Regions from separate parts of the Nocardia sp. N2S4-5 genome, predicted to be linked through region 2. Evidence: predicted binding sites of a transcription regulator. Region 2 holds the regulator's gene; the other holds the start of a gene.
What was found. Region 2 encodes HspR, which represses chaperone genes until heat shock. Its sites were predicted from a motif close to ANNTGAGTNNNNNNNACTCANNT; they were not measured.
Positions count from the first base shown of each region.

Region 1: lon (endopeptidase La) is a predicted target of HspR. The motif match lies at 12,494-12,516, and genes of this name have one in related genera.

Region 1 covers NZ_JBIUPM010000001.1:4,969,863-4,984,062, forward strand. The annotation lists gene ACFMRZ_RS22730 (MCE family protein) at 1-580, shown strand, start outside; gene ACFMRZ_RS22735 (MlaD family protein) at 577-1,746, shown strand; gene ACFMRZ_RS22740 (hypothetical protein) at 1,877-2,773, shown strand; gene ACFMRZ_RS22745 (ribonuclease H) at 2,824-3,396, opposite strand; gene ACFMRZ_RS22750 (SRPBCC family protein) at 3,407-3,898, opposite strand; gene lhgO (L-2-hydroxyglutarate oxidase) at 3,986-5,170, opposite strand; gene ACFMRZ_RS22760 (hypothetical protein) at 5,210-5,902, opposite strand; gene ACFMRZ_RS22765 (TIGR03084 family metal-binding protein) at 6,332-7,153, opposite strand; gene ACFMRZ_RS22770 (hypothetical protein) at 7,211-8,566, opposite strand; gene ACFMRZ_RS22775 (zinc-binding dehydrogenase) at 8,645-9,649, opposite strand; gene ACFMRZ_RS22780 (VOC family protein) at 9,730-10,158, opposite strand; gene ACFMRZ_RS22785 (RNA polymerase sigma factor) at 10,218-11,363, opposite strand; gene ACFMRZ_RS22790 (YciI family protein) at 11,360-11,767, opposite strand; gene ACFMRZ_RS22795 (pyridoxamine 5'-phosphate oxidase family protein) at 11,825-12,325, opposite strand; gene lon (endopeptidase La) at 12,595-14,200, shown strand, end outside.
Region 2 covers NZ_JBIUPM010000001.1:5,282,576-5,296,775, reverse strand. The annotation lists gene ACFMRZ_RS24230 (beta-ketoacyl-ACP synthase 3) at 1-876, opposite strand, end outside; gene pyrE (orotate phosphoribosyltransferase) at 912-1,457, opposite strand; gene ACFMRZ_RS24220 (SDR family oxidoreductase) at 1,463-2,275, opposite strand; gene ACFMRZ_RS24215 (hypothetical protein) at 2,298-3,479, opposite strand; gene ACFMRZ_RS24210 (DUF5666 domain-containing protein) at 3,561-4,418, opposite strand; gene clpB (ATP-dependent chaperone ClpB) at 4,534-7,089, opposite strand; gene ACFMRZ_RS24200 (NADP-dependent oxidoreductase) at 7,362-8,294, shown strand; gene ACFMRZ_RS24195 (globin domain-containing protein) at 8,520-9,677, shown strand; gene ACFMRZ_RS24190 (FAD-binding oxidoreductase) at 9,736-10,518, shown strand; gene ACFMRZ_RS24185 (heat shock protein transcriptional repressor HspR) at 10,581-10,979, opposite strand; gene dnaJ (molecular chaperone DnaJ) at 10,979-12,163, opposite strand; gene grpE (nucleotide exchange factor GrpE) at 12,188-12,889, opposite strand; gene dnaK (molecular chaperone DnaK) at 12,886-14,200, opposite strand, start outside.

The sequences.
Region 1 (14,200 bases), 310 kb from region 2:
TTCGGTGGTCGGCGGCCGCTCGGATCAGCTGGCCAACCTGCTGCGCCAGATGACCAGTGTGACAACGACACTGCACAGCAACAGCGAGCGCATCGACTCGACCCTCAGCGGCTTCGGCGCGCTCGCCGACACCATCGAGGCGCGGCACAACGAGCTGGGTCAGGTCGCCGACACGCTGCCGTCGATGATCGGCACCATCGCCGAGAACAACAAGCAGATCGGTGACCTGCTGACCAAGGTCTCGACCACCAGCGCGGCGCTGGGCGACTACGCGAACACGTCCACCGAGCAGCTGTCGAGCCTGCTCGACAACGTGCACAACTTGATGAGCGCGCTGGCACAGACCCGCACCGACTTCGGTCCGCTGCTGGACGCCATGCACGAGATCCGCCCGGCGGTGGACGCGTCCTTCAAGGGCAACGTCCTCGCCGTCGCCGCGACCCTCACGCAGCTCGACATCGGCCTGATCACCGATCCGGCGCACAGCAAGTTCTACGACCTGCGCGACGCACAGGACATGGTGGGCAGCCTCATTCAGGTATTGCAGATCGTCCAGGGACGAGTGGGAGGCCACCGGTGAGCTGGCTGAAGCAGCACAAATTGCTGCTGTCGAGCGTGGGCCTGGTCGTCGTGTTCCTGGTCGGGGCGACGTACCTGCTGATCAGCGTGATGCGGGTGAATCCGGTGCGGCAGACCTACGTGGTCACGGTGGCGCTGGATCGCTCGGGCGGGCTGCAGCCGGGCAACGATGTGACGCTGCGCGGCTACCGCGTCGGCAAGGTGAACGACATCAAGCTGTCCGACCACGGCGCGGCGATCTCCGCCGAGGCCGAGATCGACAGCCGCTACCGCATCCCGGTCGACACCCGCGTGGCGGTGCAGGCCCTGTCCGGCGCCGGTGAGCAGTACATCGACTTCCGGCCGGAGACCGATCAGGGACCGTTCCTGGCCAACGGCGCGACCATCAAGTACGACCCGCAGAAGGTCACCACCCCGACCCCGGTGTGGTCGGTGCTCGACAACGCCAGCGCGTTCTTCGACCAGATCGACCCGGATCGCTTCACCACGATCCTGAACGAACTCGACGTCGCCCTGTCCGGCGGGCCCGACCAGATGCGCAGCATGATCGATGCGCTCAGCCTGGTCACCGCCGGTCTGGACAACCTGCTGCCGCAGACCACGAACCTGCTGGCGAACCTGCGCACGATCGCGGCGACGACCTCCAACGCGCAACCGGACCTGAGCACCCTGACCGCCAATTCGCAGACGCTGTTCAACCAGTTCAACGGCGCCAACGACGAATTGCGCAAGGTGCTCGACACCGCGCCCGGCCAGATGCAACAGCTGGGGGCCGTGCTGGACAAGACCGCGGATCCGATCACCAGCCTGGCGACCAACTTCGCGGCCATCACCAAGGCGGCGCAGCTGCGGGTCCCGGCGCTGCGGGCGCTGTTCCCGTCGCTGGTCACCGGCGCGTCGGCGATCGGCGTCCCGGCGCACGACAACGAGTTCTACACCATTCTGGATATCTGGCCGCGCCCGTTCTGCGAGTACAACAACAAGCCGACCGCTCCCTACGTGATTCAGGACGGCTCGTTGCCGAAGTACAACTACTGCACCAACCCGCCGCCGGACCAGCAGATCCGCGGTTCGGCGAACGCGCCGCGGCCCGATGTGCCCAACAACGGTGCCCAGATGCCGGCGGGAGCCGATCCGAACGAGAGGACCCTGCCCCCGGTGCGGTGAGTGCACCCGGCCCGGCGGCAACACCGCCGGTGCGGGCATACTCGCTGACAGAATCCGTCGGTCCGGACGTATTCGGGCCGATCCGGCTACGCGGTGTGCCCAGCACGCCGGGAAAGTGACGCATCAGTTCATGTCCGATGAAGACGCTGCCAAGGACGACACGAATACCGACGCCGAGGCGAAGGCCGACGATGCTCGGCCGCAAGACAGCACCGACGCGGACGTGACGGCTAAATTAGAATCCGGCGGGGCGGAGGACAAGGCGGCCGCGAGTAAGCCTGCCGAGGACAAGCCTGCGGAGAGCAAGGCCGCGGAGACTAAACCTGCCGAGACCAAGGGCGCGGAGAGCAAGCCCGCCGCCGCGGACGAGCCGACGGTGAAGCTGAGCCAGCCGAAGGCCGCGGCGGCCACCGCGGCCGCGCCGTCCGGCGGCAGTGGCGGCAGTGGTCGCCCCAGCTGGTTGCCGATCGTCGCGGCCTTCGCCGCGGGCGTGCTACTGGTCGCGGCGATCACCGCCGTGGTGGTGTTCGCTCTGCAGGCGAGCGACCGGGGCGGACAGCTGGACGCGCGAGACGAATCGACCGCGGCCGCCTGCGATTTCGGCCGCCAGGTCGGCACCTACGACGCGAAGAACTTCGACGACTACGTCAAGCGCGTGAAGGACCGGTCCACCGGCGACTGGGCGACACAGTTCGAGGCCGCCTCCTCCGCGCTGAAGGACATCACCACCCAGGCGCAGGCGCGCTCGGGGATCGACGAGATCCACTGCGCGTGGGAAAGCGGTGACGAGGACAAGGCCACCGTGATCATGCTCATCACGCAGAACCAGTCCAAGGCGGCGTCGCCGCAGCCGCAGCACATCACCATCGGTGTGGTGGCGACCATGGAGAAGAAGGGCGACAAGTGGCTGGCCTCCGGCTTCCAGTCGCCGATGATGAACGACATGGGCCCGGTCCCCGCGCCGGGCGGTGACCAGCCGGCGCCGGGCACCGGCGGGCAGCAGCCCGCACCCCAGCCGGGCGGCTAGATCGATCGTTACGGGGTCCCACCGGAAATCCGGTGGGACCCCTTCGTTTTTCAGAACAGTGTGAGCGATTCCGACGGCTCGGGCCGCTCGGGCGCGGCCGGCTTCGGCGCCACCGGTGCGGGTGGCGCCGCCACCGCGCCGACCGGCACCAGCGGGGGCAGGTCGGAGATGCCGGACGCGGCGGCATCCGGTGTCGCCGCGGCCGCCCGCGCGGCCTCGCCCGCGAGCTTGTCGGCCTGCTCGTTGAAGTAGTTGCCGACGTGCCCGCGGACCCAGCGGAACCGGACCGGGCCCGGCCGGGAGGCGATGTGGTGGTCGATGTGCTGTACCAGCTCGACATTCTTGACCGCGCCGCCCGTCGAGGTGCGCCAGCCGTTGAGCCGCCAGCCCGAGATCCATTCGGACGCGCACTTGATCGCGTACAGCGAATCGCTCTCGATGAGCAACGGCTCGGGCCCGGGGTGCGCGACGATCGCCTCCAGTACCGCACGTAGCTCGGCCACCTGATTGGTACCACTGGCCGCGCCGCCGCTGGCCGTGGTGCCCTGATGATCGACCCAGGCCCAGCCGATGGCGCCGCCCGGATTGCGCAGGCAGGATCCGTCCGTGCTCACGATGATCATGACCGGTACCCTACGCAATCCGACCGACAAGATCGGTATCGTGGAATTGCTCTATCTCCCTGCGTAATTGCGATTCGCTGCGCCGGACCGCCGTACGGACCGCGGCGTCGATCAGCCGCGCGCTCGAGCGCCCGGTCACGCCGCGGGCCGGACGGTAGTCGGCCTCCGAGGTCAGTACGGACCGTCCGTAGCCGAGCGGATCGAAACGCAGCGTCAGGGTGCCCAGCGCAGGCGCCACCTTCCCCGGCCGGCGCCTGCGCAGCGTGTACCCGATGACCGCGTTGTGGCGGTACTCGCTGATGACACACTCGACCGCGGAACGCCATAGGCCCAGGCGGACGGTGGCGGTGAACAGCGCCTCGGGCCCGTGGCCGGTCTCGCCGACCGGCTCGAAGGCCGCGACGCCGAACATCCAGTCCGGCACGTACACGTGGTTGTCCGTGTACGTGAACGCGACCTCCACCGGCGCACCGACATCGCTCGCGTACCTGATGTGGCCCATAGGCTGCTCCCTGTTCCACGGCTGCCGACAAAAGTACTACAGGAGTCCTCTTTATTGGACGGTTATCGGCAAACCGGGGATGACCGATCAATCGTCCAATCGATCGGCGATGTGGTCGGCGATCGGCAGCGCCGACGTGGCCGCCGGAGACGGCGCGTTGAGCACGTGCACCGAACGCGGGGTGCGTTCGATCAGGAAGTCGTGTGCCAGTGTGCCGTCCGGCAGCACCGCCTGTGCGCGAATGCCCGCCTCGCGCGGCAGTAGATCGGCGAGGGTCAGCTCCGGACAGTATTTTCGGCACTGCGCCAGATAGCCGCGCCGGAACAGCGAATTGCGCAGTTCCCGCAGTCCGGTGCGCACATTACCGGCCGCGACGCGGTGAAAACCCCGGTAGCCCAGCACTTCTCGGGCATCGCGCAGATCGAGGCTGCCCTTGCGATAGCCCTCGCGGGCCAGGCCCAGGACCGCGTTCGGGCCTACGGTCAGCGCGCCGTCGACGGTCGGGCTCAGATGCACGCCGAGGAACGGCAATTCGGGGTCCGGAATCGGATAGATGAGCGTGCGCACCAGATCCGAGCGCTCCGGCGGCAGCTGGTAGTACTCGCCGCGGAACGGCACGATCCGTAGGGCGATCGGCAATCCGGCCAGCCGCGCCATGCGGTCGGCCTGGAGTCCGGCGCACACCACCAGGCGGCGGGTCCGCCAGGTACCGGCGGGGCCGGAAACCGTTACCGCGTCGGTGTTCTCGTCGATCGCGGTGATCTCGGCGCCGAGCACGATCTCGCCGCCCGCGGCGCGCACCCGCTCGGCCAGCACCTCGGTCACGCGGGTGTAGTCGACGATGCCGGTGTCGGGTACGTACAGCGCGCCGACACCGGTGACATGCGGCTCCCGCCGCGCCAGTTCGGCGGCGTCGATCCGTTCCACCTCGACGCCGTTGGTCACCGACCGCTCGTACAGCGCCAGCATGCGCTCGTGTTCGGCGGCATCGGTGGCGACCAGCAACTTTCCGCACACCCGGTGCGGAATGCCGTGCGCGGCAGCGAATTCCTTCGTCCACCGCGCACCCCGGCGGCAGTAGCGCGCCTTGAGACTGCCCGGCTCGTAGTAGATCCCGGAGTGGATCACCCCGCTGTTGTGGCCGGTCTGGTGTGCGGCGAGCGCCGTTGCCTTCTCGACCAGCAGCAGGCTCGCGCCCGGCCGCCGCTCGAGGATCCGGTGTGCGGTCGCCACTCCGACGATGCCGCCGCCGATCACGCAGTAGTCGTACACGCCAGCAGTCTCACACAAGACCGGGCGGGGCCGACTGCTTCAGGCCGTCTCGTTGTCACCCTCCGGCACGATGGCGGGGCGGGCGTGCCGCTGCCACCGCACGTCGTGCTGACCGAGCCGCGGATCCGACACGGCGAAGGTCACTTCGCCGCTCTTGGTGTCGAGATCCGTACGCAGCCGGGTGATTTCGTTCGTGGTGCGCCGCGAACCGTCGCCGAGACGGTCGGCGAAAACCGTGAACACATTCGTGTCCACGGTCATCGAGACCGAATCCGGTTGGCCGGTGGCGACATTCGCGCCGACGTAGGTATTGCCGGGCAGCGGCAACTGCCCGCCCATTCCGGGCCGCCGCACCGGCGCCTGCGCGGGCACGGCGGGCGCCACGGCCCGATCGAGCACGCGGTCCGGCTCCGCGGCGGGCGGCGGCGCGACCGGCTGTGCCGGGAGCGGGCGGCTCTCGGCCACCAAGCCCACGAGACCGGAAACCGCTGTGCCGCGCGGGAATTCGCGGGCGGGCGCGGATTCCGGCGTCCCGGCGGGCGGCGCGGCCGCGGGCGCGGGAAGTGCGGCGGCGGGCGGCCGGGTGGACTCGGCGATCTGATTGACGATGTAGGTGCCGGCGGCGACGGTCAATCCGATGGAGGCCATGCCGGCGAAGACGATGGCGGTGTGCTGGAAGATCTGGGCCGGTTGCCGACTGCTGCGACGTTGCGTAGCTGGGTGTTGCGACATCACGGTGCGTCCTTTCCGTTCCCCTTGTTCCCCGCTACGGGCGTCGACCCACACCGTTGAAAGTCGTACGCATGTCCAGGCTACTGTGCCGTGCAGTACCTCATCGGGCGGGTGCGGTCAAGATCACAACACCATCCGCCGCACATGCGTCCTTCGGAGTGCAATTTCCGCCCGCTGACCCGGCAATCTCCGGCGTCGAAGGGCAAAATCCCGATATCGGGAGAAATCCGACTACTTTGTGTGGCAGGCGTTTCCAGTCGAGAACGCCTGGGTAAACAGTCATCTAGCTGGCGGAGCGCTTGCTTCGACTGCCAACTCTTACCTCCGGCCAATGGCGTCCGGTCGGCACAGGCACGGCGCACCCAAAGTCGGCGCCCGCCAGCTCCCAGCGTGCCGCAACCGCCCCGCGACCCCGCCTTCGGACCGGCCTTACGCGAATTGCCCTGCGGCACGGCCCGATCCGGCGGGCCCGGCGAAGGCCTGCGCGATGGTCAACCATTCGGCGGCCTCGGCCCCGACGGTCGTCAGCGTCAGGTCGTCGCGGTGGCGGCGTTGCGTCACCAGCAGACAGAAATCCAGGGCGGTGCCGGAAACTCGCTGGGCGGCGTCCGCCGGGCCCCAGCTCCACGTCTCCCCGCCCGGTCCGGCCAGATCTATGCGGAACTCCGCGCTGGGCGCGGTCCGCCCGTGCACCAGATAGGCGAAGTTCCTGGTGCGCACGCCGATATGGGCGATATTGCGCAGCCGCGCGGTCGCGGTGCGGCGCACACCCAGCGCGTCGGCCACGTCCTGACCGTGCGCCCAGGTCTCCATGAGCCGGGCGCTGACCATCGACGCCGTGCTCATCGGCGGCCCGAACCAGGGCAGTTTGGTCCCGGCGGGCACGGCGCGCAGCGCGTCGGTGAGCGCCGCGCGGCCGCGGCGCCAGCGCTCGAGCAGGGCCGGCGGCGGTGTCGCGGCGGCCTCCTCGGCGGCCTCGTCGACGAAGGTGAAGGCCTTCGGCTCGGCGGCGCGGACCAGCTCGGCGAAGGCCGCGGCATCGGTCGCCGACACCGTCGCGACCTCGTCGGTCCAGGTCAGGTGCGCGATCTGATGGGCGATGGTCCAGCCGGGCGCGGGCGTCGGGTCGGCCCACCGCGCCTCGGGCAGCGGTGCGACCAGCGCGTCGAGTTCCGCGCATTCGGCGTCGAAGTCGGCGAGCAGGGCCTCGAGGTCGGCGGAACCCGTCGTGCGCGGTCGGTCCTCGTTCACGCGCCTCAGCATCGCAATCGGGCTCGAAAAATGCAAGCGCGCGTGCTTGTTATTGCCTCACCAGCCGAACAACACCAGGTGCACGCCGCCGACGGCCAAACCGAGCAGTGCGCCGTGCAGGTACAGCAGCCAAGCGTCCTGCTCCACCGACGCGTAGAACATCTCCATGAACTCGCCCGGCGTGAGTTCCTGCAGTTTGCGGGCGGCGAACTCGTCGATCTTCTCGGCCTGCTCCAGCGCGAACGCCTCGTCCTCGACCAGGCTCGGCGCCAGGCCGACCGCCGCACCGGCCGCGCCCACCTTCAGGTTGTCGAACTGGCGGCGACCGAACGCCGCCCGCACCACCGACGTGGTGGGGCCGAGCTGGCGGTAGATCTCGTCGGCGATGAGACGCTCGATGAGCTGGCGGGTCTTGTCGCCGTTGGGCCCGTCGAGCAGCTCGTTCGCCAGGTTGGGGAGCGTCAGCACCTGATAGGCCAGGATGTGGGCGAGGTCCGCCGCGGCCTGCGGCTGCCGCTTGGCCAGCAGCGCCTGCTTCCACAGATATCGGTAGCGCGGCTGCGGATCGCCGGGCTCGAACACCATCTTGATCGCGAAGACATTGACGGTCACGCCGATCGCCGCGGCCGCCGCCAGGATGATCAGCCACGCCGGAATCCAGCCGATCACCGGAATGTCGTGGTGCACCTGCAGATACAGCGCCAACAGCAGCCCGAACGGCGCGCCCAGCAGCCCGATGCGCACCATGAAGCGCAGTTCGGGCGCCGCGATCGTGGTGGTGAGGTCCTTGAGGATGAACGGATTGGTCTGCAGGTAGCGGATCACGAAGCTCTTGATGTCGATGAGCTGATCGACATTGTCGCCCAGCCGCTCGAAACCGCGGCGGGTCAGCGCCGGCAGCTCTCGCTCCACCCGCTGGTAGAGGATCTGCCGGGCCGAGCGCGGCACCGCACGCCACAGCTCCGGATTCTCCCGGTACATCACCTCGTCCACGATCGCCCGCACCTGCTTGCGGGCCACCTCGGCGATGTAGTCGGCGATCCCCTCCAGGTCGAGTTCGTGGATGAAATCCCGCGGACTGCCGATCCGCATGATGGCCATGTCGACGCAGATGCTGGCCATCTTCTCCGCGCGGGCCGGAATGAACCCCTGGAAGCCCAGCCGTTTCCCGTCGCCGGAGAACGTCGGCAGCACCTGCACCCGGCGCGGGAAGTACGGATACAGCAGGGGCAGACCGGGAATCCGGATGCCGCGGAAAAAGACCGGCCAGAACAGCATCAGCACGCCGGTCCAGTTGGTGAGCCAACCGGCGATCGCGCTGAAGACCGGGAACGTCACCAGATCCACGACGAACTTCGACTGGCCGGTCAACTGCTCCCAGTCGATGAACACTCCAGCCGCGAGTGTCGTCATCGTCTGGGTCCCCCTAGAGCCGTACGGAGATTTCGGACGAGCCTATCCCGAAACCGGACAGGCGGGCACGAGTGGCCGCTACGGCTTCAGCACGATGCGGATCGGGTTGCCCTGCTTGGCTTCCAGCGCGTGCACGGCCTTCTCGGCGTCCGCCAGCGGCACCACGGCGCTCACCGAGCGGGCGAAATCGATGCGGTGCAGGCTCTGCAACCGCACCAGCTGATCGACGTGCTCCGGCGACGAGCCGTAGTGCCCGCGCAACTGCTGCCCGAAGAAGCTGAACGCGGTGCCGCCGGTGACGGTGATCGGCTTGTCGGTCAGCCCGACCAGCACCAACCGCCCGCCGGGACCCAGGCACACCACCGCCTGCTCACGCACCGCCGCGACGCCCGCGAAGTCGAATGCCGCGGCCAGGCCGGTGCCGTGGGTGGCGGCGTAGATCTTGGTGCGCAGATCCGGCTCGGCGGGATCGAAGGCCAGGTCGGCCCCGAATTCCAGGGCGCGTTGCCGCGCGGCCGGGAGCGGATCCACCGCGATGATCGGGGCCGCGCCGACCAGGCGAAGCAACTGGATCGCGTGCGCGCCGAGCCCGCCCACGCCCCAGACGCCGACCGGTTCGGCGGGCCGGACCTCCGCGGTGGTGGTGATCGCGGCCCACGGCGTGGACACCGCGTCGGGGATGAAGCAGGCCTGCTCGAACGGCAGATCGTCGGGAATCGGCACCAGCGTGTCGGTGCGGGCCAGCGCGTATTCGGCCCAGCCGCCGTCGTAGTCGACGCCGCGCGTGTAGACCGCGCCGTTGCGCTGCTCACCGGCCTGCAACAACACCCGGTCGCCGACCTTCGGCCCGGTCACGCCCGGCCCGAGGGTGTGGACGGTGCCCGCCACCTCGTGGCCCAGCGTGACCGTGTCGCCGTTGAGGAACAGCGGTGTCAGCGTTCCGTCGATGAGGTGCACGTCGGACAGGCACACGCCCGCCGCCTCGACCTTGATCAGCACATGATCGGGCCCCGGCTCCGGCACCGGGACCTCCGCCAGCTCCAGTCGACGTTCCGGTCCCAGGTGAAGGCGTCCTGCCAGCATCATCGGCTCCTCGCGGTGGTCGTCGGTCGCCGTACCCGTGTGCGGCGCTGGACATTTCCGTCCGCACCCGATTCAACACCTCACCCCGCCAGGAAGTACACGACCTCCCACAGGTGCTCGTCCGGATCCGCGAAATACCCGGCATAGATGCCCCACGGCCGTTCCGCTCCCGCCCGTACGATCGTGCCCCCGGCGCGCTCCGCCTGTTCCAGCACGCGGTCCACGTCCGCCCGATTCTCGACGAACCACCCCAGACTGATCGGCGACCCGGCCACGCGCGCCACCTCGATCTCGGCGTCCAGCGCGAGATCGGTCCGCGCGTACAGTGACAGCAGAACCCCGTTGTCGAGCGTGAACATGGCCACCGCCCCACCGGGCGCCCCCGCACCCCGTTCGAATTCCGTCCCGATGATCCCGGCAGTGTCCAGCCCCAGCCCGTCGCGATAGAACGCGAGCGCCCGCTCGAGATCGCTCACCCCGAGAGTGATGGCATTGATACGAGGAGTCATGCGCCCAGTCGACCAGACCCGTCCCACCTCGGTCTTGAACGAAACGGACAGCGCTGGGATCAGGGGCTCAGCAGGTGGTGGACGCGGGCCGCTTCGCGGGTGAGGTGGGCGTGTTCGGGGAGTGTGGTGGCGGCTCGGGCCGCCTCGGCGTACAGGGCGGCGGCCTGTTCGAGGTCGCCGGCGCGTTCGTGGAGGTAGGCGCGGGCGGCGGTGTGGCGGGGCAGGTCCGGGTCGAGTTCGGCGAGGGCGGCGAGTCCGGCCCGGGGACCGTCGGCCTCGCCGACCGCTACCGCGCGGTTCAGGCGGACCACCGGGCTGTCGGTCAGCCGGAGCAGTTCGTCGTACCACTCCACGATCTGCACCCAGTCCGTCTCGGCGGTGCTCGGGGCGTCGGCGTGCAGGGCGGCGACGGCGGCCTGGGCCTGGTATTCGCCCAGCCGGTCGCGGGCCAGCGCGGCCTGCAGAATCAGCACGCCCTCGGCGATCAGGCCGGTGTCCCAACGGGTTCGGTCCTGTTCGGCGAGCGGCACCAGGCGGCCGTCGGGCGCGGTGCGCGACGCCCGGCGCGCGTGGTGCAGCAGCATCAGCGCGAGCAGCCCCGACACCTCGGGCTCGTCGGTCGTGGCCGCGAGCTGGCGGGTGAGCCGGATGGCCTCGGCCGCCAGGTCGACGTCCCCGCCGTAGCCCTCGTTGAAGACGAGGTAGAGCACGCGCAGCACCGTCGCGAGGTCGCCGGGCCGGTCGAGCGGCAGGTCCGCGATGCGCCGCTTGGCCCGGCTGATCCGTTGCGCCATGGTCGCTTCGGGGACGAGATAGGCCGTGGCGATCTGCCGCGTCGTGAGACCGCCGACCGCGCGCAAGGTCAACGCGACGGCCGACCCCGCGGGCAGGGCGGGGTGCGCGCACAGGAAGTACAGCCACAGCGTGTCGTCCGTGGCGGGCACCGGACCTGCCGGGGGCTCGTCCTCCACGGCGAGTTCCCTTCCGCGCCGGGATGTTTCGGCGCGGTTCGCGTCGAGGAACTTGCGCCACGCGACCGCGACGAGCCACCCCTTCGCATCGCGCGGCGGATCGTCCGGCCACGTTTCCAATGCCCGGATCAGCGCCTCCTGCACGGCGTCCTCGGCCGCGGCGAAGTCGGCCCCGCGGCGGACGAGGACGCCGATCACCGCGGGCACGAGTTCCCGCAGCAGTGCCTCGTTCACTCGGTGACCGTGGGCAACTCGGAGAAGAACGGTCGTACCTCGAGCCACTCCTGGATCGGCCGCCCGCCCGCGCCCGGGGCCGCCGACAGCTCCCCGGCCAGTTCGAGCGCCCGCTCGTAGGTCTCGACGTCGATGGTCACCCATCCGGCGATCAGATCCTTGGTCTCCGCGAACGGGCCGTCGGTGACCGGCGGTCGGCCCGCGCCGTCGGAGCGCACGAACGCGCCCTGCGGGGCCAGCGCCTGACTGTCGACGAACTCGCCGGTGCCCTCGAGTCGCTTGATGAAGTCCTCCATGTATCGCATGTGGGCCGTGACCTCCTCCGGCGTCCACTGGTCCATCGGCACCTCGTTGGTCGGTGCCGGGGCGCCCCGGTAGTGCTTGAGCAGCAGGTACTTGGCCATGATGTTCTCCTCGGTTCGCTGTGGGCTATTTCGGTCGGTCTCAGGTTTCGGTCGGTCTCAGGCGTGCTGGCGTTCGGCCCGCCGCTGGACCAGTTCCTCGACCGCGCTGGGCAGCGTGGTCTCGAAGTCGATGAGCTTGGCCCAGGTCGGGGTGATGACGATCCGGACCATGCCGTCGTAGAGCGAGCGGACCTCGGCCTCCCACACCACCCGCTGCTCGGGCGTCATCTCGTAGCTGCCGTTCATCTGCAGGTACTCCTCGGGGATGCCGTCCACCACATCCAGTTCTTCCACGCGACCGCGGAGGAGCAGGATCTGCGGCGGATGCACCTCGGTGTCGATGGTCAACGCGACCTCGGGATTGTGCCGCAGCGAAGCCAGCTTCGGGGCATTCTTCGTGGTGCAGACGACGATCCGGGAGCCGTTCCAGACGAAGGCGATCGGAATATTGCGGGGCGTGCCGTCCTTGGCCACGTAGGCCATCCGGAGCAGATCGCGGGCCAGCAGCTCCTGGCTGATCGGTCGGTTCAGGATCGCGGTGATCTCGTTCTGCTGCATGATGGTCGCTCCTTCGTCGGTGTCGTCGAGGCCCGTTCGGCTGCTCGTACCCCTGGGACGGAGCCGTTCGGGCGTTCTCGACAGCCCCGGCGAAAAAGTTTCGAATATTTTTCGGACCGGCGTTCGCCGGGGGCGAACAGCAGGTCGGAACAAGGACGGGGGGTATGAGGTTGAGTAGGTGACGCTCAACTCTGGAAGGGGCTGAAACTGTGACTACCCCACAACGCCTACCGGTGCTGTTCCTGACCGATCCGGTCGTGCTGCCGGGCATGGTCGTGCCGATCGAGCTGGACGAGTCGGCGCAGGCCGCCATCGACGCGGCGCGGGCCGCGAACCTGGATTCCGTGTTGCTCGCGCCGCGCCTGTCCGAGGGCTACGCCGCCTACGGCGTGGTCGCGACCATCGAGCAGGTCGGCCGGATGCGCGGTGGCGCACCCGCCGCCGTGCTGAAGGCCGAGCAGCGCGCGAAGATCGGGCACGGCGTGACCGGTCCGGGCGCCGCGCTCTGGGTCGAGGCCGAACCGGTCGAGACCGCCGCGCCCGACGGCCGCACGAAAGAGCTTGCGGCCGAATACAAGAAGCTGGTCGTGTCCGTACTGCAGCGCCGCGAGGCGTGGCAGGTCATCGACGCGGTGAACCGGCTGACCGACCCCTCCGCGCTGGCCGACACCGCCGGCTACGCGCCCTACCTGACCGACGAGCAGAAGCGCGAACTGCTCGACACCCCGGACGTCGCCGCCCGCCTGAACACGTTGATCGGCTGGACCAAGGACCACATCGCCGAGGTCGAGGTCACCGAGAAGATCAGTGAGGACGTGCGCGAGGGGATGGAGAAGTCCCAGCGCGAGTTCCTATTGCGCCAGCAGCTCAACGCGATTCGCAAGGAGCTGGGCGAGAACGAGCCCGACGGCGCGGACGACTACCGCACCCGGGTCGAGACCGCCGACCTGCCCGACAAGGTCCGCGAGGCCGCGCTGCGCGAGGTCGACCGGCTCGAGCGCGGCAGCGACCAGAGCCCGGAGGCGGGCTGGATCCGCACCTGGCTGGACACCGTCCTGGAACTGCCGTGGACGGTGAAAACCGAGGACTCGACCGACATCTCGGCCGCCCGCGCGGTGCTGGACGCCGATCACCACGGTCTGGACGAGGTCAAGGATCGCATGGTCGAGTACCTGGCGGTACGGGCCCGGCGGGCGGCGCGCGGCCTGGAGGTCGTGGGCGGTCGCGGTTCCGGCGCGGTGCTGGTGCTGACCGGCCCGCCCGGTGTCGGCAAGACCTCGCTCGGGGAGAGCGTGGCGCGGGCGCTGGGCCGCAAATTCGTGCGCGTCGCCCTGGGCGGTGTGCGCGACGAGGCGGAGATCCGCGGGCACCGGCGCACCTACGTCGGGGCGCTGCCCGGCCGCATCGTGCGGGCGGTCAAGGAGGCGGGTTCGATGAATCCCGTTGTCCTGCTGGACGAGATCGACAAGGTCGGCGCCGACTTCCGGGGCGACCCGGCGGCCGCGCTGCTGGAGGTGCTGGACCCGGCGCAGAACCACACGTTCCGCGACCACTACCTCGATCTGGATCTGGACCTGTCCGACGTGCTGTTCATCGCGACCGCGAACGTCATGGAGACGATCCCCGGCCCGCTGCTGGACCGCATGGAGCTGATCACCGTTGACGGCTACACCGAGGACGACAAGGTGGCCATCGCCCGCGACTTCCTGGTGCCCCGGCAGCTGGAACGCAACGCGCTGACCGCCGACGAGGTGACCATCACCGACGAGGCACTGCGCGAAATCGCCGCGAACTACACCCGCGAGGCGGGCGTACGACAGATGGAGCGGTTGATCGCGAAGGCCTTGCGCAAGGCGGCGACTCGGCTGTCGGGCG
Region 2 (14,200 bases):
GATCGAGGCCGCCGAGGTGTTGCCCGTGTTCTCGATATCGCCCGCCATCGGAATGTCCTCGGCCAGGCCGAGATTCTTCTTCATCAGCTCGTTGATGCGCGCGTTGGCCTGATGCGGCACGAACACCTCGATGTCCTCCTTGGCCACCCCGGACCGCTCGAGCGCGGTGGACAGCGCCCGCGGCAGCGTGACCGCGGCCCAGCGGAACACCCGCGGCCCCTCCATCCGCAACGACATCCGGCCCACCGGCTCGAGTGCCGGATCGGTGCCCTGCAGCGCCTGCGCCTTGTTCATGAACTCAAGAAAGTCGACGTCCTGCGCGATCGCCCCGGCGTTCTCGCCGTCGCTGCCCCACACCGTCGGCGAGATGCCGTTCTCCTCGCTGGGCCCGATGACGACCGCGCCCGCGCCGTCGCCGAAGATCATCGCGGTACCGCGGTCGGTCGGGTCCAGGCCGACGGTCATCGTCTCCGCGCCGATCACCAGCACGTATTCGGCCGAACCGGCCCGGATCAGATCCGCCGCCACCCCGACCCCGTAGCCGAAGCCACCGCAGCCGGAGGTCAGGTCGAAGGCCGGGATGCCGTTCATCCCCAGGTCGTACGCCACGGCCGGAGCGCCGTGCGGGGTCAGTTGCAACCAACTGGAGGTGGCGAGCACCAGCGTGTTGATCCTCGAGCGGTCGACGCCGCTGTTGACGATCGCGCGCTCGCCCGCGGCCGCGGCCATCGACCGCAGCGTCTCGTCGCCGGAGATCCAGCGGCGGTTGCGGATGCCGGTACGTTCGAAGATCCATTCGGGGGTGGAGTCGAGAACCTCGCACACCTCGGCGTTGCTGACGATCCGCCGCGGCCGATAGGCGCCGATGCCGAGCATCGCGACATTCTCGCGGCCCTTGTTTACTGCGATATTCACCCGAGCGCCAGATCCTTCAACCCGAGAATCGAGCGGTACTCCAATCCCTCGGCGGCGATCACCTGGTCCGCGCCGGTCTCCCGGTCGACCACGGTGGCCACGCCCACCACCGTGGCACCCGCGTCGCGCAGCGCGCGCACCGCAGTGAGGGGGGAGTTGCCGGTGGTCGTGGTGTCCTCCACGACCAGCACCCGCTTGCCCGTCACCTCCGGGCCCTCGATCTGGCGCTGCATGCCGTGCGTCTTGGCGGCCTTGCGCACCACGAACGCGTCCAGCGGACGGCCGGGCGCGTGCAGCATCGCCAGCGCCACCGGGTCCGCGCCCATGGTGAGACCGCCGACAGCGTCGAAATCCCAGTCGGACACCAGTTCCCGCAGTAGCTTGCCGATCAACGGCGCCGACTGGTGCTGCAGCGTCGCCCGGCGCAGGTCGACGTAGTAGTCGGCCTCCTTGCCCGACGACAGGATGACTTTGCCGTGCACGACGGCGAGCTCGCGCACGAGCTCGGCCAATCTGTCTCGGTCCGTGGTGGACTCGATCATCGTCGTTATGTCCTTCCGCGTGCGTTGAACATGCCTCGGTTGAGGCGGACCTGCACAGACCGCGGGATCAGTCCGGCGACCGCCGTCAGCGCTTTGTACTGCACACCGGGCACGCTGATCGCCCGGTCCTTCGCCAGGTCGCGCAGCGAAGCGGCCACGACCTGATCGACACTGAGCCACATCGGTTTCGGCAGCGAAGACATTTCTATGCCTGCCCGCCGATGGAATTCGGTGCGCACGAATCCGGGACACAGGGCCTGCACCCGGACCCCGGTTCCGGCCAGTCCGCCGGCCAATCCCTCGCTGAAGGATATGACGTAGGCCTTGGAAGCCGAATAGGTCGAGCCGCGGCCGGGTACCAGCCCGGCGACGCTGGCGACGTTCACCACCGACCCCTTCGCGGCCGCGATCATCGGCGGCAGCGCGGCGCGGGTCAACCGCACCACGGAGGTGACGTTGACATCCAGTTGCGCCTGCAACCGCTCCGGATCGACTGTCCAGAACTCGCCGGTCAGGCCGAAACCCGCGTTGTTGACCAGGAATTCGACGCCCTTGCCCACGCGCTCCGCCACGCGGTCGCGGTCGGCGGCCGCGGCCAGATCGGCGCGCAGGACCTCCGATCGGGTGTCGAAGCGACGGTGTAGCTCGTCGGCCAAGGCGGTGAGCCGCTGCTCGTCGCGGGCCACCAGCACCAGGTCGTAGCCCAGCGCGGCCAAGCGCTCGGCGAAGCCCCGGCCGATACCGGAGGTGGGACCGGTGACCACGGCGACGGGACGGATGGCGCCGGGCAGGCGCGCGGCGGCAGAGGTGTCGGTCATGCAGCCATCATCCCGCACCCCGTCATCGGGGTGCGGGCCCCTGATACGGGCGGAATCCGGGATGGAACGGGCCGCCCGGTTGCTCGGGCTGCTCGACGAAATCGTCGTCGAAATCGGCTGCGGGGGAATCGCTCTCGTCGTCGTCCGGCAGTTCCTCGGCGGGCGGCCAGTCGCGGCGGACACGGTTGCGCGGGTCGGGCACGACGGCCAGTTGCGGGCGGCGCGGCGGCTCGGGTTCCGTCTCGCCGGCGATATCGCCGAGCAGCGGGGCGAAGTCGGAGTCGCCTGCCGCGTACTCGTAGCGCCGGCCCTCGTCGAAGCGGGAATCGTCATCGGCGTCGCGGTCGGCGGGAGGGCGGTCGGCGGGGGCGCGGTCGGCGTCCGGCTCGCGGTCCTCGCGGTAGCGCCGGTCCGCCACGAACTCGCGATCGTCGAAGTCCCGCTCCCCGTCGTAGGTGCGGCGGTCGGCGAACTGCGAACCCTCGTCGAAACGCGAATCCTGGTCCTGCGGCGGCTGTTCCGGCCGGGGACGACCCGGATCGTGCGGATCCGGTTCGCGCGGTTCGGCTTCCCGGCGGCCGCTGTCGCCGCCCGCCACCGGCGGCAGCACGTGCAGCAGGCCCGACAGCCGCAGCACGGCGTCGATGGCGGCCTCCCACTCCCGTGATGACGTGCCCACCGAGAGCATGCCGAGGGTCCAGTTACCCTCGCTCCACAGCTGCTGCACGGAATCCGGCAGGGATTCGATGAACGCCACCATGCGCTGATCGACGGCGTGGCGGGCGATGTCCGGGTTGGTCGCGAAGACCACCCGGCCCCCGATCGCGCCGAGCAACTCCAGATCGTGGTCCTTCGGCGGCGCGGCCGTCTTCAACCGCAGATCGATGTCGATATCGGAGCCGATCTGGCGGCGCACCGCGACCAGCGTGGCCGCGTCCTCCAGATCGAACAGCACGAATTTCTCGCCCTTGCGGTTGCCGGAGACCACGTCCACCGCGGACAGATAGCCGAGTTTGGCCATCGCGCCGCGGCGCCAGTTGGCCGCCAGCGACGGCTCGACCGAGACATAGGTGTATCCCTGGGATTTTGCCCAGACCTGCCGCACATGACCGGTCCGCTGGCGCTGGAGGCGGTCGAAATACAGCAGCACGATCGCACCCACCAGTGCGATCGCCGCGAGTCCGAACCAGATTGCTGCCGTCATCGCCACCGAGTCTAGTTCCCGCGCGCCCGGCACGGTGGGTGCCCGCCGCTGTGTCTCCTCGCCGCGCCCGACAGCGGGGTGTCAGCGGGGCGGCGTCAGCGACGTACTGATGATGATCTTGGCCTGAATCGCGCCGTCCGGGGCCTTGTCGCCCTGCACCACCACCATGTCGCCCGGGTGCAGATCGGCGACCTTGCCCGAGCCGGCCGTGATCACCTGGGTCTTGGCGTCGGTGTGCACGGTGACCAGCGAACCGAGCAGCGATTCGATAGTCAGCGCGGTGCCGTCGTTGGTGCTGATCGCGCCCATGGTCGCGCCGATGTTGTCGATGTCGCCGAGGCCGGGCAGCCCCGGCACGCTCTGCTGCGGACCGCCGGAACCGCCGGGCGGCACCACCGGCTGCCGGGTCGGGACCGGGCGGGTGGTCGTGCCCGCGGCACTGCTGGAGGACGACGAATCATTGCCCGCCAGGAACGCGCCCGCAGCGATGCCGCCGAGTACGACCAGGACGAAGATCGCGGCCGTCAGCCCGATCCACAGTCCGGTGCGCCTGCGGCGGGGCGGCTCCACCGGCAGACCGGTCGGACCGAGCTGTTGGCCGGGGGCGTTCGGCGGGCCCCCGGCCCACTGCTGCTGCCCGTACCCTGGCCCGGGTTCGTAAGCGCCCCAGGCACTGTCGTAGGGCGGTATCTCCCGGGTGGCATTGGGGCCGGGCGGTTGGTCGAAGTAGGAATACGGTTCGGCCGTCTCGTACGCCGCGGTCTGCTGATACGGGCCGTTCGAGTACGGCACCGTCGGATCGACGCCCTGGCCGTACGCCTCCGAGTACTCCGACGTGTGCAACGTCTGCTCCTCGGACCGGCCCGACGAGCCCAGTTTCTCGGTCGGCGCGTCGGGCGAATCCGGCCGCTGCGCCCACGGGTCACTCGGATTCGTCATGCCACCCAGCGTAGGTGGAGATCGGGGATACAGCAGGGATGTGCGCCGACGCCTGTTCGACCCTCCACAGCGAATGCCGTGGCCTCCGCCCGGCGGACGGAGGCCACGGACGGCGCTACTTCCCCACGATGAGGCCGTCCCCGTCCGGGGAGACGCCGACCTTCACCAGATCGCCGTCGAGGACCTCACCGGCCAGCAATTCCTTGGCGAGCGAATCGCCGATGGACTGCTGGATCAACCGGCGCAGCGGGCGGGCGCCGTAGGCGGGGTCGTACCCGCGCACGGCCAGCCAGAATCGCGCCGAATCGCTGACGTCCAGCTTCAGCCGCCGCTGCGCCAGCCGCTTCTGCAGCTGCTCCAGCTGGATGTCGACGATGTGCTCCAACTGCTCCTCGTCGAGCGACTGGAACATCACCACATCGTCGAGGCGGTTGAGGAACTCCGGCTTGAACGCCGAGCGCACGGCATTCATCACGAAATCCTTGTCGCCGCCCGCGCCCAGGTTGGAGGTGAGGATGAGGATGGTGTTGCGGAAGTCGACCGTGCGGCCCTGGCCGTCGGTCAACCGGCCCTCGTCGAGCACCTGCAGCAGGATGTCGAACACGTCCGGGTGCGCCTTCTCGATCTCGTCGAACAGCACCACCGTGTACGGCCGCCGCCGCACCGCCTCGGTCAGCTGACCGCCCTGGTCGTAGCCGACGTAGCCGGGCGGCGCGCCGACCAGCCGAGCCACCGAGTGCTTCTCGGAGTACTCGCTCATGTCGATGCGGATCATGGCGCGTTCGTCGTCGAACAGGAAGTCCGCCAACGCCTTCGCCAGCTCCGTCTTGCCGACACCGGTGGGGCCGACGAACATGAACGAGCCGGTCGGGCGGTTCGGGTCGGCGACTCCGGCGCGGGCGCGGCGCACCGCGTCGGACACGGCCTCCACCGCGTCGCGCTGACCGACCACGCGCTTGCGCAGTTCCTCCTCCATCCGCAGCAGCTTCTGGGTCTCGCCCTCGAGCATGCGGCCCACGGGGATACCGGTCCACGACGACACCACCTCGGCGATGTCGTTGGGCCCGACCTCCTCCTGCAGCATGACCTCGCCGTCGGCGGCCGTGCCGGCCTTCTTCTCGGCCTCGTCCAGCTGCTTCTCCAGCTGCGGGATGCGGCCGTAGCGCAACTCGGCGGCCTTGCCCAGATCACCGTCGCGCTCGGCGCGCTCGGATTCGCCCTTGAGCGATTCGAGTTCCTCCTTGATGACCCGCACCGAGTCGATGGCCTGCTTCTCGTTCTGCCAGCGGGCCATCAGCTGGTTGAGCTTCTCCCGGTCGTCGGCCAGCTCTTGGCGCAGCTTCTCCAGCCGCAGCTTGGAGGCCTCGTCGGTCTCCTTGGCCAGCGCCATCTCCTCGATCTCGAGCCGCCGCACGGCCCGCTCGACCTCGTCGATCTCGACGGGGCGCGAGTCGATCTCCATGCGCAGCCGCGAGGCCGACTCGTCGACCAGGTCGATCGCCTTGTCGGGCAGGAACCGGGAGGTGATGTAGCGGTCGGACAGTGTCGCCGCGGCGACCAGCGCGGAGTCGGTGATGCGCACGCCGTGGTGCACCTCGTAGCGCTCCTTGAGCCCGCGCAGGATACCGATGGTGTCCCCGACCGACGGCTCACCGACCAGCACCTGCTGGAAGCGCCGCTCCAAGGCGGCGTCCTTCTCGATGTGCCGGCGGTATTCGTCGAGCGTGGTCGCGCCGACCAGCCGCAGCTCGCCGCGAGCCAGCATCGGCTTGATCATGTTGCCCGCGTCCATCGCGGACTCGCCGGTCGCGCCCGCGCCGACGATGGTGTGCAGCTCATCGATGAAGGTGATGATCTGCCCGGCGCTCTGCTTGATCTCCTCGAGCACGGCCTTCAGCCGCTCCTCGAATTCGCCGCGATACTTCGCCCCGGCGACCATCGCGCCGAGGTCGAGGGAAACCAGTCGCTTGCCGCGCAACGACTCCGGCACGTCGCCGGCGATGATGCGCTGGGCCAGGCCCTCCACGATCGCCGTCTTGCCGACGCCCGGCTCACCGATCAGCACCGGGTTGTTCTTGGTGCGGCGGCTGAGTACCTGCACGACGCGGCGGATCTCGGTGTCGCGGCCGATGACCGGGTCGAGCTTGCCCTCGCGGGCGGCGGCGGTGAGATCGGTGGAGTACTTCTCCAGCGCCTGGTAGCTGCCCTCCGGATCGGGCGAGGTGACGCGGGCGTTGCCGCGCACGGCGGTGAACGCCTCGCGCAGCGCGTCGGCGGTGGCGCCGTACTTCAGCAGCAACTGCGACACGTCGGAGTCGCCGGCGGCCAGGCCGACCATCAGGTGCTCGGTGGAGACGTACTCGTCACCGAGTTCGGTGGCGAGCTTCTGCGCGGCGGTGATCGCGGCCAGCGCCTCGCGGCCGAGCTGCGGGGAGGTGGTGGCGCCGGTCGCCCGGGGCAGCCGGTCGACGATGTCCTGGGCCTCGCGTCGTACCGTCGCCGAATCGACCGCGACAGCCTTGAGCAGTGGGGCGGCGATGCCGTCGGTCTGATCCAGCAACGCCACCAGCAAGTGCGCCGGACGAATCTCCGGGTTGCCCGCGGCCGAGGCCGCCTGCAGGGCGGCGGTCAGCGCCGCCTGGGTCTTGGTGGTGGGATTGAACGAGTCCACAATCACCTTCCTACTTGTCGTTTCGGCTCAGCGCTGGGCGTCGTGCGCGCTGTTTCGATAGGTTCAACGCCGCATGGGTTGAGTCTGTTCCGCTCAAGTTTGCGTAATTTCCCGGCTCTGCGCAAGGACTACCCCGCTCGGACCCCGCGTCCCGCCACGGAGGAAACCGACTGCCCTGAATTGCGGCGACTTCCGCTTCGATCTGCCTACGATGGCCCTGTTCGACGCATCAACCCGCCGCCCGACAACCGTTCCCGGACGAAGGAGCAGCGATGCGCGCGATGGTGGTCCCCGAATTCGGCGGCAGCCCGGAACCGGCCGAGATGCCCACACCTGCCCCGGGCCCCGGCGACATCCAGATTCGCGTCGAGGCGGCGGGGGTCAATCCCTACGACCGCAAACTCGTCGACGGAATCCTGAAAGACCGCCTCCCCTACGACTTTCCGATGATCCCGGGCATCGACGGCGCGGGCACGGTCTCGGCGGTGGGCCCCGGCGCGACCGCGTTCGCCGTGGGCGATCGTGTGGTCGGCAAGTTCCTCGTCCCGCCGGTCGGGCACGGGACCTTCGCCGAATACATCACCGCGCCCGAGCGCCAGGCCACGCCCATTCCCGGCCAGCTCACCGCGATCCAGGCCGCCGCGCTGCCGACGGCCGGCCTCACCGCCCAGGACCTGGTGGACGCCGCCGAACTCGGCCCGGGGCAGCGGGTACTGATCAACGGCGCCGCGGGCGGGGTCGGTTCGTTCCTGGTGCAGCTGGCCAATGCCGCGGGCACGGAGGTGATCGCCACCGCGCGGCCCGCCGACGCCGACCGGATGATCCGGCTGGGCGCGACGGAGGTGGTCGACTACACCCGCGCGGCCGTCGCCGACTCGGTGCTGTTCACCCACCCCGACGGCATCGACGTGCTGTTCGACCTGGCCTCCTCCGGCCCCGAGCTGGCCGAACTCGCTCGCGTCGTGCGCCCCGGCGGCATCGTGTACAGCACCGTCATGTCCGCCGACGAGGCCGGACTGCACGCGCGCGGCCTGCACGGCGGCAACTTCGAATCCACCGGCGGCGCACCCGAATTGGGGCGGCTGCTGCGGCTGGTGGCCGCCGGCGACGTGGTGGTGCCGATCGAGGCGGTCCGCCCGCTGACCGATGCCCCGGTCGTGCTCGGTGCGCGCGGCGCGCGCGGCAAAACCGTGCTAGTACTTTGACCTGGTAACAATCACGCCGCTCGTCCACCCGGCCCGCAAACATCCCGCGCCGGGAGCGTGGAATGCCGGAAAACATGATGTTGCGGGTTTGGTCGTTTGTGATTGTGGGTAAAGCAATCCGCTCATAATCATGCGACCACGGTGTTTTCGGGGATACTTGACGCGAAGGATCGCCGTACCAGGCGGTTCCCCCGATATCTACCCCCAGAAAGGAAGCTCGACGTCGTGGATGCGCGTACGGCTGCGCTGGTCCGCGCCAACTTCCGGTCGGTGGTCGAGGCGCCGACCGGGCCCGATCGGTTGATCAGCGCGTTCTACGGGCACCTGTTCGCCGAGAACCCCCGGTTGCGCGAACTCTTCCCGCCGACGATGGACATGCAGGCCAAACGGCTCATGACAGCGATCGGATTCGTTCTCGACCATCTCGAGGATTGGGACCGCGCACAGCGCTTTCTCGAGCAACTCGCGCGCGACCATCGCAAGTACGGCGTGGAGGCAGCGCACTACGACCTGGCCGGCCGGGCCCTGGTCGCCGCGTTCCGCACCTACAACGGGCCGGTCTGGACCCGTCAGCTGGAAGAGGGCTGGCGCGACATCAGCATCCTCATCTCGGCCTCGATGGCGATCGGCGCCAATTCCGACAAGTCGCAGCCGTACTGGGAGGCGACCGTCGTCGGGCACCGCCGCGTCCTCGACGACCTGGCCATCGTGCGGCTGCAGTCGGAGAGCCCGATCCCGTACCAGGCCGGGCAGTACGTGCCGATCTCGATTCCGCAGCGGCCCAAGATGTGGCGCTACCTGTCGCCGGCCATCCCCACGAATCCGTACGGCGAGATCGAATTCCACGTCCGCAAGGTGCGGACCGGGTGGGTCAGTCCCGGCATCGTCAGCGAGACGCAGGTCGGGGACAAGTGGCTGATCGCGGGGCCGCTGGGCGGGCTGCACGTGGAACGTAACAGCGGACGCGACGTGCTGATGATCGGCTCCGGCACCGGGATCGCGCCGCTGCGCGCCCAGCTGATCGAGATGGGGCGGCGCGGCACGAATCCGCGGGTGCACTTCTTCATCGGCGGCCGGTATCCGTGCGACCTCTACGACGTCGAGAACATGTGGCAGCTGTCGCTGAGCAATCCGTGGCTGACCGTGGTTCCGGTGTGCGAGAACGAATCCAACCCGTGGTGGCATCCGTATCCGCCGGCCGACCCGCCGTTCGGAATGCACCGGCGGCTGATCGGTAATCTGGGCGCGGTGGTCGCCAGCATGGGCGCGTGGGCGGACCGGCAGATCCAGATCGCGGGGTCGGCGCGGATGATCGCCGATACCAAGCGCGCCCTGATGGCGGTCGGCACACCGGAGTGGGCGATCATGTCGGATCCGGTGTAATCACCGTCATCCCGGCCCGGCATGACGCGAAACCGTTCGACCGAAGAGGGGTAGCCCAGTGACCATCGGGCCCGACGAGACCGGTGAGATCCATCTCGACACGCAGGAATGGAACTCCACGGTGGTGGGCCATCACCGGCTGCGCCACGACCTCGCGGTGATCCGGCTGATCGGCGAGTACGTGCCGTTCACCGCCGGCCAGTCGGTGGAAGTGCAAGTGCCGCAACATCCGGGCCTGCGGCGGCGGCTGTCGCCCGCGCTGCCGCCCTCGCTGGACGGCAAGCTGGAGTTCCACGTCCGGACCGTGCCCGGCGGCTGGTGCAGCGGCTCCCTCGTCGCCGACACCCGGCCCGGCGACCAGTGGCGTCTCGGCGCGCCGGCGGGCTGGCTGACCGTGGACGACTGGGCCACCGACGTCGTGATGATCGCCGGCGGAACGGGTTTGGCGCCACTGCGCTCGCTGCTGCTGGAGCTGGCCCGCCGCCCCGAGCCGCCGCGCACCCACCTGTTCATCGGCGGCCGTTTCCCCCGCGACCTGTATGCCTCGGACATGCTGTTCCTGCTGACCCGCGAAACGCCCTGGCTCACGGTGATTCCCGTGGTGGAGAGCGCCTACGACCCGGACTGGGTGGACCAGTGGTACGAGGACTGCCGCGTGGACGTCGGTTTCGACGTCGACGAGATGCTGGAGGGCACGCTCGCCGAGGTCGTCGGCGACATGGGCCCGCTGCTCAACCATCAGGTGCTGGTGTGCGGCTCGCCGGGCATGGTCCGGGCCACCGTCGACCGGTTGATCCAGACGGGCACCCCGGCGGAAGCCATTCGCTACGAAGGGGTCTGAGGATAACGAACAGCGCCCCGGGGTTCTCCCAGAGGCGCTGTTCCACAGATTTTTTCGCGAGCCTACCGCCGCTTGTTGCGCGGCTGCCACACCACCAGAGCCGTACTGCGCTGCGGCGGAGTGAGATCCGTACGGTAGGCGGCGCGCAGCCGCTCCACCTCCGCCGTCAGCTCACGGACCCGCTCCTGCAGGCCCTCGACCTGGTTGGTGAGTTCGATGATCCGCTTGATGCCCGCCAGGTTGACGCCCTCGTCCTGGGACAACCGCTGCACCTCGCGCAGCAGCTCCACATCCCGCGCCGAGTAGCGCCGCCCGCCGCCCGAAGTGCGTTGCGGCGTCACCAGACCCAGCCGATCGTACGTGCGTAGTGTCTGCGCGTGCATACCGGCCAGTTGGGCGGCCACCGAGATCATGAAGAACTCGGTGGTATGGGTGTGAGCCTTCTTCGGATCTCCGTTCATCACGCACCTGCCCATCCAGCACGCGGGTCGAACCCGCTGGTCTTCTCCGCTTCCGCGTAGCGCCGCAGCGCCTCGGTAGCATTGTCGTCCAGCTTCTGCGGTACCGCGACCTTCACCGTGACGAGCAGGTCGCCCGCGCCGCCGCTCCGCTTGGGGACGCCGCGCCCACGTACCCGCAGGGTGCGCCCGTCGGCGGTGCCCGGCGGCACCTTCACACCGACCCGGCCCTCCAGGGTCGGCACGGAAACCGTTGTCCCCAGCACCAGTTCGGTGTAGCTGACCGGCAGCACCAGGGTCAGGTCGTCGCCGTTGCGGCCGAAGACCTTGTCCTGGCTGACGTGCACCGTCACGAACAGGTCGCCCGCGGGTGCGCCCCGCAGGCCCGCCTCGCCCTGACCGGCCAGCCGGATGCGCTGACCGTCCCGGACGCCCGGCGGGATCCGCACGGTGATGGTGCGGGTCCGGTTCTGGATGCCGGTGCCGTGGCAGTCCGAGCACGGGTCGTCGATGATCGACCCGGTACCGCGGCAGTCGTCGCAGGGCTCGCTGAATCCGAACGCGCCCTGGTTGCGGCTGACCACGCCGGTTCCGTTGCAGTGCGGGCACACTCGCGGGCTGGTGCCCGGCTTGGCGCCGCTGCCGTGACACGTGGTGCACGGCGACGGGCTGGTCATCCGCAGCGGGACGGTCACCCCCTGGGCGGCCTCGCGGAAGCCCAGGGTCGTCTCGGTCTCCACGTCGCTGCCGCGGCGCGGACGCGACGAGGTGCGCGCACCGCCGCCGCCACGATTGAACAGACCGCCCAGCAGATCGCCCAGACCGCCGTCGCCACCCGCGGCGGCCGCACCGCCGAAGATGTCGCCGAGGTTGAACTCGCCGGTGGCGAACCCGCCGGGACCGTAGGCTCCGCTACCGCCCGGCGAGAACCCGCCGCGGCCGAAACCGCCACTGGCGAACAGCCGCCGGGCCTCGTCGTACTCCTTGCGCTTCGCCGGATCCGCCAGCACGGCGTGCGCCTCGCTGACGGCCTTGAACCGCTCCTCGGCCTTGGTGTCGCCCGGATTCTTGTCCGGGTGGTTGTCACGAGCCAGCTTGCGGTAGGCCTTCTTGATGTCGTCCTGGCTCGCGCTGGAGGAAATACCCAGCTCTTTGTAGAAGTCCTTTTCCAGCCACTCCCGATTCACCGGGCATCTCCTCCTTTCCGATTCTTACGCGATGCCGTCGGCATTGTCGCCAACGTTCGGCACGTCCGGCGTCTCCACCAGATCCGCTACCCCGTCGGTGACTCCTACCAGCGCGTGCCGGAGAACTCGATCACCGAAGCGGTAACCCTTGCGCATCACTACGCCGATCACCGGGTTGTGCCCCTCGCCCTCGTGCTGCACGGCTTCGTGCAGCGTCGGGTCGAACGGCTCGCCCTCCGCGCCGAACTCCTCGAGGCCCTGCTTGGTCAGCGCGTCGACCAGCTTGTCGGCCACCGACTTCAGCGGGCCGGAGTCGAGGTCGCCGTGGGCGCGGGCGCGGTCGAGATCGTCGAGAACGCCCAGCAGTTCGGTGACCACCGCCGCCTTCGCGGTGTCGATCGTGGCCTTGCGGTCACGTTCGACGCGACGCCGGTAATTGGCGTACTCGGCGGTCAGCCGCTGCAGATCGGACGTGCGTTCGGCCAGTTCGGCACTGATCGTGTCGGCGAGGGCCGCACCGTCGCCGGACTCGGCTCCCGCGGATTCCGGGGCGGGGGCCGCGGCCTCGGCCGCGGTGTCCCCGCCCTCACCCTGCGGAGCAGAGCTTGCGGAACGACCCTCGAACCGCGGAGCGGAGCCTGCGGAGTGACCCTCGAACTCCGACGGATCGATCTTTCGCTTGTCCACGATGGTGATCGGCTCCTGTTCGGGGTTCTCGGTGGTCACTTCTTCTCCGGCTCTTCCACGACCTCGGCGTCCACGACGGTGTCGTCGGCGGCGGAATCGGACGGCGCGTCACCGTTGCTCGACGCGGCCGACTCGGCGGCCGAGGCCTCGTAGATCGCCTGACCCAGGGCCTGCGACTCGGTGGCCAGCTTCTCCACCGCCGCCTTGACGGCCGCGGTGTCGGTGCCCTTCAGCGCCTCCTTGGCCTCGCCGATGGCGGCCTCGACCTTCGACTTCACCTCCGCGGGGACCTTGTCCTCGTTGTCGGCGATGAACTTCTCGGTCTGGTGCACCAGCGACTCCGCCTGGTTGCGGGTCTCCGCCTCCTCGCGACGCGCCTTGTCTTCGGCCGCGTGCGCCTCGGCGTCCTTCACCATCCGCTCGATCTCCTCCTTGGACAGGCCGGAGCCGTCCTGGATCTTGATCGTGTTCTCCTTGCCGGTGCCCTTGTCCTTGGCGGTGACGTGGACGATGCCGTTGGCGTCGATGTCGAAGGTGACCTCGATCTGCGGCACGCCACGCGGGGCCGGCGGGATGCCGGTCAGCTCGAAGGAGCCGAGCAGCTTGTTGTGCGAGGCGATCTCGCGCTCACCCTGGAAGACCTGGATCTGCACCGACGGCTGGTTGTCGTCGGCGGTGGTGAAGGTCTCCGAGCGCTTGGTCGGGATGGTGGTGTTGCGCTCGATGAGCTTGGTCATCACGCCGCCCTTGGTCTCGATGCCCAGCGACAGCGGGGTCACATCGAGCAGCAGGACGTCCTTGACCTCACCCTTGAGCACACCGGCCTGCAGGGCGGCGCCGACGGCGACGACCTCGTCCGGGTTGACGCCCTTGTTGGGCTCCTTGCCGCCGGTCAGCTCGCGCACCAGATCGGTGACGGCCGGCATGCGGGTCGAACCACCCACCAGCACAACGTGATCGATGTCCTTGACCGAGATCCCGGCGTCCTTGATCACCGACTGGAACGGCTGCCGGGTGCGGTCGAGCAGATCCGAGGTGATCTTCTGGAACTCGGCGCGCGAGAGCTGCTCGTCGAGGAACAGCGGGTTCTTCTCCGCGTCGACGGTGATGTAGGGCAGGTTGATCGAGGTGCTCTGCGAGGAGCTGAGTTCGATCTTGGCCTTCTCGGCGGCCTCACGCAGCCGCTGCATGGCCATCTTGTCCTTGGTCAGGTCGATGCCCGAGCTGGACTTGAACTTGTCGACCAGCCAGGTGACGACCCGGTTGTCCCAGTCGTCGCCGCCGAGGTGGTTGTCACCGGAGGTCGCGCGGACCTCGACGACGCCCTCGCCGATCTCCAGCAGCGACACG